4 regions of the Rossellomorea sp. y25 genome follow, and region 2 is predicted to be linked to each of the others. Evidence: riboswitches for the same ligand, from Rfam matches in the RefSeq annotation. Region 2 holds a riboswitch; each other region holds the start of a gene.
What was found. Region 2 has a riboswitch for cobalamin ahead of AAEM60_RS12710 (ABC transporter substrate-binding protein). Riboswitches for the same ligand answer to the same signal wherever they lie in the genome.

Region 1: it holds a riboswitch for cobalamin, as region 2 does, so the genes downstream of both, AAEM60_RS18435 (hypothetical protein) here and AAEM60_RS12710 (ABC transporter substrate-binding protein) in region 2, are expected to answer to the same signal.
Region 3: it holds a riboswitch for cobalamin, as region 2 does, so the genes downstream of both, AAEM60_RS06330 (acyl-CoA thioesterase) here and AAEM60_RS12710 (ABC transporter substrate-binding protein) in region 2, are expected to answer to the same signal.
Region 4: it holds a riboswitch for cobalamin, as region 2 does, so the genes downstream of both, metE (5-methyltetrahydropteroyltriglutamate--homocysteine S-methyltransferase) here and AAEM60_RS12710 (ABC transporter substrate-binding protein) in region 2, are expected to answer to the same signal.

The regions. Positions count from the first base shown of each region.
Region 1 is NZ_CP145886.1:3,664,342-3,667,477, reverse strand. It holds gene AAEM60_RS18450 (prolyl oligopeptidase family serine peptidase) at 1-383, shown strand, start outside; gene AAEM60_RS18445 (DUF2584 domain-containing protein) at 411-653, shown strand; gene AAEM60_RS18440 (hypothetical protein) at 694-1,026, opposite strand; cobalamin riboswitch at 1,158-1,345, shown strand; gene AAEM60_RS18435 (hypothetical protein) at 1,512-2,033, shown strand; gene AAEM60_RS18430 (ABC transporter substrate-binding protein) at 2,054-2,992, shown strand.
Region 2 is NZ_CP145886.1:2,540,532-2,543,667, forward strand. It holds gene AAEM60_RS12705 (iron ABC transporter permease) at 1-424, opposite strand, end outside; gene AAEM60_RS12710 (ABC transporter substrate-binding protein) at 387-1,349, opposite strand; cobalamin riboswitch at 1,485-1,687, opposite strand; gene msrA (peptide-methionine (S)-S-oxide reductase MsrA) at 1,988-2,527, shown strand; gene AAEM60_RS12720 (hypothetical protein) at 2,608-2,760, shown strand; gene crtI (phytoene desaturase family protein) at 2,814-3,136, opposite strand, start outside.
Region 3 is NZ_CP145886.1:1,290,311-1,293,446, forward strand. It holds gene AAEM60_RS06325 (helix-turn-helix domain-containing protein) at 1-945, opposite strand, end outside; gene AAEM60_RS06330 (acyl-CoA thioesterase) at 1,260-1,733, opposite strand; cobalamin riboswitch at 1,880-2,069, opposite strand; gene AAEM60_RS06335 (flotillin family protein) at 2,272-3,136, shown strand, end outside.
Region 4 is NZ_CP145886.1:3,659,314-3,662,449, forward strand. It holds gene metE (5-methyltetrahydropteroyltriglutamate--homocysteine S-methyltransferase) at 1-1,358, opposite strand, end outside; cobalamin riboswitch at 1,511-1,696, opposite strand; SAM riboswitch class I at 1,766-1,876, opposite strand; gene AAEM60_RS18415 (hypothetical protein) at 1,974-2,171, opposite strand; gene thiC (phosphomethylpyrimidine synthase ThiC) at 2,149-3,136, opposite strand, start outside.

The DNA.
Region 1 (3,136 bases), 1.1 Mb from region 2:
GGGACGTTACCTCTGTTGTTACATGGGGAGGCGTTTCGGATATGTTCTTAACATATGACGAACGGAAGGATCTCAGGAGAATGATGAAAAGAGTCATAGGGGGAAGTCCCAATAAATTTCCGGAAAGATATGAATGGCGTACGCCCCTATATGAGTTAGAAAACCTGGAAGCTCCCGTTTTGATCATTCATGGTGAAAAGGATCAGAACGTTTCAGTTGAGCATGCATATAGATTAGAAAAACGACTGAATGAGCTGAATAAATCTGTGTCATCCCAATACTTTAAAGAGTTTACGCATTACTTCCCTCCACGAAAGAACCAACAAATCGTCTCCATGCTATGCACCTGGATGAAAAATCAAAAGACAGTGGTGTATGATTAAATACAAAAAGGATTGAGGTCAAGCGAAATGGGCATGGGCTTAGAGTTAAACACGATGATCGTGACAAAAGGAAAAGAAGTGAGGAAAGAAGAGAATCTGTTCGTACTGCAAAAGGACGGATATCGCCTTTACCCTATGCATATTCCGATAGAGGTAAGAAAAACGAAACACAGTGACCCGAGTGGTTACGGCAGTATCGAAAAGATGGAGTGGATGGATGAGAAAACGACGATCCTGTATCGGTTGATTTCCTTGAATTCCACGAACTAAATAAAGGAGGGCTGTAAACATCTGCTTACAGCCCTCCTTTTTAGTTGATTTCCTCATATAAAATATAACGATTATCCTCTGTCTGGGCGATTAGATAATTGCTGTGATCTTTCACGCTATAGATGGGTGTCCCTTTTTTTAGTATATTTGCCGAGAAATCATTCTCGGGGTGATATTGACTATCAATCTTTTCTTTAATAGATCCAAGCTTTTCATCCAGAACCAACTTCTTCTCCACAGGGACCTTCACATATTCCTTCTTGTTCACCACCATCATATCCCCGTATCCACATAATTCATGGGATGCAGGTTTTTTGTCTCCGCATGCACTTAACAAAAATACGCATAATAGCAAAACAATCAATCGCTTCATGTTTTTCCTCCTTATCATTTCTTCACATACTCACAAGATATTCAAGCTTGTACGTCAACATGTTTGTTTTTTTATGCAAAACTTCATCATCTTTCATATGGATAAAGTGGTATAATGTTCCTTAAGTGAATAAACCCACGCAGAAATTAGGTGCTGATCTTTAGCATAAAGGGAATTCGGTGTGAATCCGAAGCTGTTTCCGCAACTGTAAGTGCTGACGAAATAAGAAGAAAACCACTATTTGATCATTCAGATGGGAAGGTTCTTAGAGTAGGCTGACGCACGAGCCAGGATACCTGCCTTTTTTCCATCGTATTATGCTCTTCGGAAGTTAAGGGTATGGTGCGGCTTTTTAGCATCTCTTTTTTCATATGGATGACAACTGCCGGCCAATATTCTTGGGTGGTTTTTTTGTGTTTATTTAAACCTCCCGGAAGATACGATAGGTGCTTCACAAACATCATTCAGAAAGGAGGAACTTACATATGGCAAAGGATTTCCGCTATTTATGTTATCCCTATATGCGTGAGTCTGTTTCAACCGTGGATTTTGAGATCCGGACCGATTCACTGTCGACTAAAATTGGACTCGCGTCATCAATGACGGAGCACTTACCGAAAGTTCAGGACGATTTACTATATTTAGCTGAGATGGCGTACCACCTCAATGGTTCGGTCCGGGGAATGACAGCCATCAAGGAAGACGACTTGAATAAATTGAGCCAAATGTACGATCGTTATGTGTCGGAAGTCGAGGAGCGTATCCAAACCTTTGTCCTTCCTCAAGGCTGTACAGCCGCATGTACGCTTCATACCTGTCGCAGTGAAGCAAAAAAGTCCGTCCGTGCCTTACATAAAGTCAGTACTGAGATGAAAGTGGAAAATATTCTATTTAAATACGCTCATTTACTGGCAAATGTCCTGTTTGTGATGGCCGTGTATGTGAATAAATGTGAAGGGATTGAAGAAATTCCTTTTGTGAGTAAATCGTATAAAGACAAAATATAGAGAAGCGGGGAAGATGAAATATGAAAAAGTCATGGTTAAATAGTTTACTATTATCATTCATCCTGGTTGTTTTCGTAGGGTGCAGCAATGGGGAAGAAGTAACATCCACAAAGGAAGTCAAGTCTGATAATGAGTCTTATTCTGTCATCGATGACAGGGGAGAAGAGATTAGCTTTGAGAAAGTGCCGGAAACCGTTATTTCCTTACAGCCGAGTAACACAGAGATTCTCTTTGCCATAGGAGCAGGAGATAAGGTAATCGGGGCAACTGAATACGACAACTATCCAGAGGAAGCGAAAGAGATTAAAAGAGTGTCGGATTCCATGACAGTCAATGCGGAAGAGGTCATTGCACTAAAGCCGGAAGTTGTCATTGCTTATACCACTGGAGATGATGCAGGAGTGAAGCAGCTTGAGGAAGCGGGATTAAACGTATTCGTCATTCAATCTGCCCAAACCTTTGAAGATGTTTATGGGGATATAGAACAAATTGCAACGGTAATGGGAGTAGAGAACAAGGGGAACGAATTGGTAGACGGCATCAAGCAACAGATTTCAGATGTGAAAGAAAAAGTAAGCACGCTAAAGGAAAAAGAACAAGTATATTTTGAAATCAGTCCCTCCCCTGATATTTATACAGCAGGAGCAGAAACGTTTCAGCAGGAAATACTTGAAACGGCAGGGGTCGAGAATATTTTTGTAGATCAAAAAGGCTGGGTGAAAGTAGGCGAAGAAGAAATCATTAAACGGAACCCTAATATGATTTTAACGACAGTGGGTTATGTCGAAGAGCCGACAGCCGAAATCAAGTCCCGGGAAAGCTGGAAAGATGTAAATGCAGTGCAAAATGGCCAAGTCTATTTCTTGGATTCAGACATTATGTCAAGACCAGGACCACGTATTGGAGAAGCCGTTGAGCTAACAGCAAAAACGGTGTATCCGGATTTATTTTCTGAATAAGATTGAATGGGAGATGGGGAAGACAATGATTTGCAAGAGGAATCATTGTCTTTTTCTGATAGATTGTTACTTTTTATAGGATTTGTAATGCAAACGTATGAGTATTGTCTTTTTAAATAACAACATATTTCATATTTTTGCGGG
Region 2 (3,136 bases):
TACTGAGAAAAGGAAGCGTAAACTTACCAATGAACGGAATGCTCCAATTAAAAAACAATGTAATAACAGCTCCGACTGATGCTCCTGAAGACACACCCAATGTATACGGATCTGCCAGCGGGTTGCGCAAAAGTCCTTGAAAAGAAGCTCCTGCGATTGCTAAGGAGCTTCCAACCAAAAGTGCCAATAATACTCTGGGTAATCTAATTGAAAAGACAATGTTTGTAAACATCGGATCAATCTCTTCTGGTAAATGGTATCCTAACCATTTAGCTCCGACGATGTACAAAATGTCCTTCGGCGGCACCGGAATGGTTCCAATCGATATACCGGCAAGAAGAGCGAATAGTAAAAACGATACTGCCAATCCGTATGTTATCCATATTTTATTCTGTAAATAACTCCGGATAGATCGACTTTGCAATTTCCTCTACTCCTTCAACCAGTCTTGGGCCAGTACGTGTGACCAGGTCAGAATGTACGTCATGAACTTCCTCATTTTTCACAGCACTCACGTCTTTCCATCCTTCCCGGCCCATCACTTGTTCTTTAGGATTTTCGCTGTAGTAACCATATGTTGTAATGATGATGTCTGGATTTGATGCGATGACTGCTTCCTGGTTTACTTGGATCCATCCCTCTTGATCACTCATCACATTTTCGGCATTTACAAGTGATAGCATTTGATCGATGAATGTATTTTTACCTGTAGAATATATGTCAGGCGAAGGTGACACCTCTATATACACTTTTTTCTTTTCGGAGACACCACTGACTTTTTCCTTAATGGATTCTAGATCAGCTTTCATCTCCGAAATGATGGATTCAGCTTCATCTTTCTTGCCAACCAATGTGCCGATGTTTTCCATCGTGGTGTATACTTCCTCAAAGTTATTGGCATCACGTACGATATATACCTTTACCCCTGCACCTCGAAGCTGTTCTAACCCCTCTTCTGCCGAAACAGCAGTGGACTCATGAGCGAGAACCAAATCCGGATTCAGACTGATAATCTTCTCAACGTTAAATTCCATTCCACCTATTTTTTCTTTCTCCGCCGCTTCTTTTGGATAATTATCAAAATCTGAAACCCCCACAATTTCCTTATTCAACCCTAACTCGAATAAGATTTCTGTGTTGCTTGGAATCAATGAAACAATATGCTTAGGTTGCTCTTCCAGCGTAACTTTATTACTAAGAGCGTCGCTTACCGACAAAGGGAAATCAGATTGTCCCTTAGTGACTTCTCCATTTCCTTTTCCCTTTTCTACATTTTCACCATCAGCACCGCATGCTGAGAGGATCCCTAAAGATAATAATAGTGCGAAAATGATTTTGAAGTGTTTCATGTTTTTTCCCCCTGTGAATTGAACTTATTGTCAGACAAAAAAACACCTCTAGTGGGACTAGAGATGTTGTGTAAGATGCAAAAATGGCTTCCATACCGTCAAACATGCACATTACACCTTTCTATCCGCGTAGATTTGGTGCGAAAGACATTAGGCAGGTCTCCTGGCTCATGGTCAATGTTTGCTGCACCTTCCCATACCTATTAGTACAGTGGCATTCATACAGCGCACTTCCATTTACAGTGGCGGGACCGCGTTGGAATTACACCAACTTCCCTATTATGAAGCTAAAAGTTTGCTACCGAAACTTCCGCTTCACCTAATCTCGTATCATATGTAATTGTTCCGTTCACATGAATTATACACAAGTTATCATCGTTAGTGAATTGATTTTTATGAATTTGTGGAAATTTGCAGAATGATTGAATCTACCTCTATAATGCATGTTGATGCCTGGGCTATAGAATAGGAAAAGAGCTTTGGCTTATGTGATTTATCAATTGCCCACTTATAGTAAACCATATAGGCAAAGAAGCTTTGATGCTAATTGATTGTCGCTTCCTCCCTTTCATGATAGAATCTTTTTCAAGCTATTGCTTTACTACTTTAGAGTGGCATATGTATAGGAGGTTTTCGCAATGAATGAAAAGAAAGAGTTCGCTACTTTTGCCGGGGGTTGTTTTTGGTGTATGGTAAAACCATTTGATGAACTACCGGGTATTATTGACGTCGTATCAGGTTATTCAGGGGGCCATCTTGAAAACCCTACCTATCAGGATATCAAAGCCGGTAACAGCGGACATTATGAAGCTGTTCAAATTACCTTCGACCCTGCTCTCTTTCCCTATGAAAGATTATTAAAACTATACTGGCCGCAAATTGATCCGACTGATGACGGAGGACAATTCCATGATCGCGGTGACCAGTATCGCACAGCTATTTTCTATCACAATGATCATCAAAAACAATTAGCAGAAAACTCGAAGAAAGAAATAGAAGAAAGTGGACGATTCAAAAATCCAATCGTCACAAAGATCCTACCTGCCTCAACCTTCTACCAGGCAGAAGAATATCATCAAAAGTTCTACAAAAAGAATCCCGATGAATATAAACAAGACCGGGCGAAATCCGGTCGTGACGAATTTATTGAGAGTCATTGGGATAACCCAAAAGCTTAAGGGCTTTAAAAAAATGTATCATTCCCCGAGAATGAAAAAAACTCCTTTCGCCAAACTAATTGGCAGAAAGGAGTTTTTATATGAAGAAAAATGATCACGTTAAAGAAGATAAAGAGCAAGTCGTTGGATATGAAGGGCCAGGGAAACTGGTGAACTTCTTTGATCCCTATCCAGCTGAAGACGAGGCGAAAGTGAATAATTCTGATACGGTGGATAATCATAGTTCTGAATGAAAATGAAAATATAAGGTGATGGTAATCATGCAAACCATCACCTTATATTTTTTTTATCCTATAAAACGGTTTACCTTCACTTGTTCATCTAAGATCAATTCCGCCGTAAGTTGTCCAGAAAGCGTGACCATTGGCACACCTCCACCCGGATGGGTTGAACCTCCAACAAAATACATATTAGAGAGCACTCTGCTCTTGTTCGGAATCTTGAAACCGCCGTTAAGCTTCCGGTCTGTGACAGTACCATAGATCGATCCACCATTCGCCCCATAAAGGGTTTGAATGTCGTTTGGAGTGAAGGTATATTCGTATTCTATATGATCCCTTAAATTGGTTACGCCCATTTTCTCAAGCTTATCCAGAACTTTGAGGCGAT
Region 3 (3,136 bases), 1.3 Mb from region 2:
CAGATTCCCTTTCAGACAAGCTAGTATATATCCGCTGAGTGTGACTAAATAATGTGACGCTGGCGTGTCTTCATTAATAAGTTTTAATGCTTTTTCATAGGAATCTTTTGATTCAGAATATCGTTTTCTCCTAAAATATTCGAATCCCAGATTGTTATGGATTTTATGTGCCCTTTCCTTGGAATTAACGGATTCACAGACTCTGAGGAGCTTATCATACTGTTGTTTGGTTTCTTCCATATCAAAGGGTTCTTTGGCATTCAATTGAATTAAAATTAACGTTTCAGAATCGATGACCCTAAGGATATTCAATGTTTTTTGGAAAAAATGCAAGGCTCTTTGCCCATAATAATAGGCAAAGGTGTTTGAATGAATGGAATGATAGGCTAATGCCAAATGAAAATAATATTCGGAGTTCGGATATTCATCGTCAATCTGTTTCAATACATTTATGCAAGTGTTAAATTGTCTTGTTGAATGATAGTAGATCCCTTTGACATGAAGTAATAAATTTTGTTCGAAAGGGGATAGAGGATAGTTTTTGTTTTCGAACATGCCCAGGATTTCCTTGGCTTTTCCATGCTTGTTCAAAAATAAATAATATCTTGCCAGGAAAAGGTTGTATTGAATGATGAAGTCAGATAGAAACCTTAAAGGTTCCTTTTCGATTTCACCTTTAAGTTGATGGATGTCATTGGTTCGAATCATAATAATTGCATCATTCCATTCAGATAATTTAGCCTGTAACGAATGATACCGAGAACGTTCGACTTCCATATTGATTCCAAGCTTCCTTGCCAGTAAATCAGTAATTTCACTGGAATACTCTGTGATCCCTCTTTCGATTTTACTTAGATGTGTGGTAGAGCAGATCCCCTGTGCAAGCTGCTCTTGAGTCAAACCCGAATCTTCACGATGAAATTTAATTAATTTACCTTCGATCATACTACACCCCAAATGAACTATTTTATTATCCATTATAGGAAATATTTTCTCGGTATTCTATAGGTTTAGAACAAGACGGAGGTCTGAAGGCAATAACATCCAAATCGCATCTCTATACTGTTTTTCTCTTTTCTTCCTAGAGTTGATCCTGTACTTCTTTCACCAGAAGAAGGAATCCTGGATGACTTCCCGCTCTAAAACCAACCCCGTTTTCATTCCAATTAGGATCAATAGACTAGCCCTTATAAACACTCAAAGCCTAGAGAAGCTCTGAGTGTTCTTGTTTATTAGGAGAGTTAGCAATCAGGGACTTTTCACAAAATAAGCGCACGATTTTTTCTATGCTCTTTTCGCAAAGGAGCCGTATTGAAAAGCCTCGATTCTTCTTCCGTCTTTGGAATGACTTTTGGTACCGGCTTGGGCTTACCATTTTCATCAACGGCGACCATCGTCAGGAATGATTCAGTCGTCAGGGTTTTGACACTCGTTACAAGATTCGTAGAGTAGACCTTTACATATACTTCCATGGATGTTCGACCTGTAGACGTAACGTAGGCTTCCAGACTTAACGCATCACCGACCGTTGCAGACGACAAAAAGTCGACGGAGTCAATCGATGCCGTGACGACGACTGAGCTGGAGTGCTTCATTGCTGATAGTGCCGCAATTTCATCAATATAGGAAAGGACTTTCCCTCCAAAAATCGTTTGCATATGATTGGTGTCCGGTGGCAGTACCAATTTTGTTTGTATGGTTCGTGAACGTTCTACCGAATAAGCTTGTTCCATTTTCTCATCTCCCAGTTTAATTTCTGAAATAAAAAAAAGCATCTCCCTTTGAAAAGAAGATGCGGCTACTTCAAGCGGACGTCCAGAATCCTGTGATTCCTCATTTGGCTCATATAGCGCAACACCCTCCTATCTCCCGTAGGAACTCTGTGTTCTTCTCAATTGGCAGGTCTCCTGGCTCAGCGTCAACAATTTCATATTCCTTCCCATTTCGATTCGAAACAGTGGATCCATACGAAATCTCAGCTTTACAGTGGCGGGACCGCGTTGGACTTTCACCAACTTCCCTTTTAAGAAGATGACCTGATCATCTTCACCAATGAGCAATGTTTAAATTGTGAACGCTTTTATTTTATCACAGGAATGAGAAGTAAGGTCTTTATTTGGTAGGAATTATTGTATTAAAATTAGAAAATTTACCTAAATATTGAAACTTTTCTACAACCCTTCCGTAGATAATATTGTAGTTAGAAGTTTTATAAAATAGTGAATCAGTTGCTCGACTGATTTATAGAAAAGTTTGAGAGGGGTTGTCAGAATGCTAGGATCATTAAGTATTATCGGATTTTTCATGTTCTTGATTCCTGTTCTGGTTATTGCAGCTATTGCAGGAATCGCGTATTATTTCTGGATGAGGTTCCGCTATCGTACAGCGAGATCCAACCAGGCACTGATCATTACCGGACCGAAACTGGGGGATCCTGAAAAGGAAACGAATATTTTCACCGACCAGGAAGGGCGTTCCATGAAAATCATCAGGGGTGGAGGGTACAGATTAAGACGTTTCCAAACATCTACACCTGTTAATCTTACATCCTTCCAATTAAAATTATCGACACCGAGAGTTTACACAAATGGCGGAGTACCAATCGTTGCAGACGCAGTGGCCATGGTGAAGGTGGCAGACACATTAAACGGAATTGCGAACTATGCCGAGCAGTTCCTAGGTAAGGACCAAAAAGAGATTGAAGATGAAATCATTGAGGTACTGGGAAGTAATCTTCGTGCGATTCTTTCTAAAATGACGGTTGAAGATATCAACAGCAACCGTGAAAAGTTTAACGCTGACGTATCTGAAATTGCCCAGAAGCAGCTGGATCTTATGGGCTTCAAAATTACGTCACTCGGGCTAACGGACATAAGAGATGCTGACGAAGAAAATGGATACTTAAAAAATCTTGGTCGTCCACGTATCGCCGAGGTTCGCAAGCAAGCTGAAATTGCAGAAGCAAACACCGAGCGTGAAACCCGTATTCACCGTGCCCAAACCGATCAGGAAGCGAAAGAGGAAGAATACAAGCGTCAAATTACCATTGCCCAATCGAAAAAAGAGAAGGACATCAAAGACGCAGCCTTCAAAGAAGAAACAGAGCGGGCAAGAGCGAAATCCGAACAGTCCTATG
Region 4 (3,136 bases), 1.1 Mb from region 2:
CATTTCAACCTTTGCCTTCTTACTTCCTGGGTTTGAGGAAAACTTCCTATTGTAGTGGTAGGTAGAAAAGGTAATGAAAAGTACTTCGCCTGTTCCAGTTTACGAATATGGAAAGGATCCTTTCTCCCTACATTATCGGGTTGCAATTCCTCAACCTCTTCCTGCACCTCCCTATTATTGCGCAGGGGTGATTCGTTTAAATTCTTAATCGCCGTTACACTTTGAGCAATCTCATCTTCTATTGTCTCGACTCCCTCACGAATCCCCTTCGTTAAAATTGTGATTTCATGTAATTTCTCATCAGCAAATGATAGAGCGTCAATGAGAGGTGTATCAATTGCTTCTTCATTCTGCAAGGTTACAGGTACATGAAGTAAACTGCATGATGGTTGTATGATCAAGCGATCACTCGGAACATACCCTGCAATGAACGATAGAAGCGAATGGGTATCAGCAAGATTACTTCTCCAAATATTCCTGCCATCAAGAATGCCGGCAGCCAGGAATTTATCTTTAGGAAAACCAAATCTTTTCAGCGCCGCCAAATTCTTACCACGATCATGCATAAAATCTATCCCTATGCCGTCCACTGGGAGTGCTAACACCCGCTGGTACCTTTCCAAACTATCATAATAGGTTTGGAGGATGATCTTTAACCCGGGGCAGGATTCTTTAAGTGTTTGATAGACTTCTTTAAATTGATCCATCTCTTCATCCCCGATGGATGTGCACAAGATCGGTTCATCCATTTGTACCCACTCTACACCCTCTTCCTGTAAATCACGCAATACTTCAGCATAAAGAGGGACAAATTGATCAACGATGGTTTTATAGTCCCCGTTATCATACCCTTTGGACAATTTCACAAATGTGAACGGACCTAAGATAACCGGTTTTCCTTCTATACCCAGTTTTTCTTTTGCCTCCCTAAAAAAATGGAGGGGACGATTTTCCACCAACCGGGGAACGATCCCATCAAGTTCAGGGACGAGATAGTGATAGTTGGTGTTAAACCATTTTGTCATTTCCAGTGCCACCGCGTCCTTTGATCCTCTGGCCATTTCAAAATACGTTTCAAGAGAGACCTTACCCCCACCATAATGAAACCTCTTAGGAACCAAGCCGAACATGACGGCTGTATCAAGCACATGATCATATGAGCTGAAATCTCCAACCGGAATCAAATCAATTCCCTGATCCAGTTGCTTCTTCAAATGGTTGACTCGTATTTCCTCCATTTGTTCTAAGAAGGAATCCTTTTCAATCTTCCCTGCCCAAAATTGTTCCAGCGTCTTTTTCCATTCACGCTTTTCACCGATTCTTGGATATCCTAAATTTGAACTGATCACCTTACTCATTCAATCCTCACTCCTTATACTTGATATGGTTGTCATCAACAAAAAAATCTCCCTTTCAAATGAAAGAGAGATTCATACGCATCACTAACTTGAGTTGAGACAATCTTGTATTCTCAACACGTATTCCTCACCCCTCTCTATATCCACGTAGAGCATAAGCGCATACAACAGGCAGGTCTCCTGACTTAGGTTCACAGCTTCTTATCCCTTCCCATTTCAACAGAAATAGTGGTTGAATGATAAGTCGCTCCCCATTACAGTGGCGGGACCGTGCCGGATTTTCACCGGTCTTCCCTTTTAGCTGAGCATGACTCAGCACCTATTGCATTTGTCTATTTAATTTTTCTTTCATAAAAACGAAAAGCCCTCTCTTGCGAAAGAGAGGGCTTCATGTTTATGAGAATCCTCTCTTATTTTCCAAAGCAAAGTGCTTTGCAGGAATTAGCACCTTTTCAACACATCGGTTGAATGGTTGCCGGGTTTCACAGGGCCAGTCCCTCCACCACTCTCAATAAGAGTTACAAATATATTCATTTACTATTCCGAAATTTGTAATAATCGTAGCACGGTACATATAAGCTGTCAAAAGAAATTTAATTAATACCTTACACGTTTCTAATAATAGGTACTTTCTACATAATGACATTTGATACAAGATCTTGTTACATCCGTTTCATAAAAGACATGTCTGCAGTTTTCCTGAATGCTCTTCACTTCTTTTTCGAGTTGGATGACTCTCTGATTGAGCTTTACGATCTCATTCTTCAATTTCAGTACATGACAAGAAGGTTTATCGATAGATGTTTGATCCATTTTCCACAAACTCCTTCGATTTTTCTTTCAATCCTTTTTCTATTTCCTTATGAGCATCATTCATGCTAGTCTCCTTCATTCCCCTTATGTCATGTGATATTCTCATTGAACAAAATTTCGGGCCACACATTGAACAAAAATGGGCCGTTTTTGCCCCTTCTGCAGGAAGTGTTTCATCATGATACTCCCTTGCACGCTCCGGGTCCAGGGATAAATTAAATTGGTCATTCCATCTAAATTCAAATCGAGCCTTAGAAACGGCATTATCTCTGACTTGTGCCCCTGGATGGCCTTTCGCCAAATCCGCTGCATGTGCTGCGATTTTATAAGCAATGACACCTTCTCTCACATCATCTTTATTCGGTAATCCCAGATGCTCTTTCGGTGTTACATAGCACAGCATGGCTGTCCCAAACCAACCGATCATGGCAGCCCCTATGGCGGAAGTAATGTGATCATACCCCGGTGCAATATCTGTCGTTAATGGCCCCAAGGTATAAAAAGGAGCTTCATGACAGATTTCCATTTGCTTATCCACATTCTCTTTAATCATATGCATCGGTACATGACCAGGGCCTTCAATCATGACTTGTACATCATGCTTCCAAGCAATTTTGGTTAGCTCGCCTAATGTTTCAAGCTCGGCAAACTGTGCTTCATCATTCGCATCAGCAATTGATCCGGGTCTTAAACCATCTCCTAAGGAAACGGAGATATCATAGGCTTTTAAAATCTTACATATATCTTCAAAATGGGAATAAAGAAAGTTCTCTTTATGATGGGCAAGACACCATTGTGCCATGATTGAACCTCCACGGGAAACAATGCCTGTTGTACGATCAGCCGTCAGATGAATATACCTCAATAAAACACCTGCATGAATGGTGAAATAGTCAACACCCTGCTCCGCCTGTTCGATCAATGTATCCCTGTACACACCCCATGTAAGATTCTCAGCAATTCCG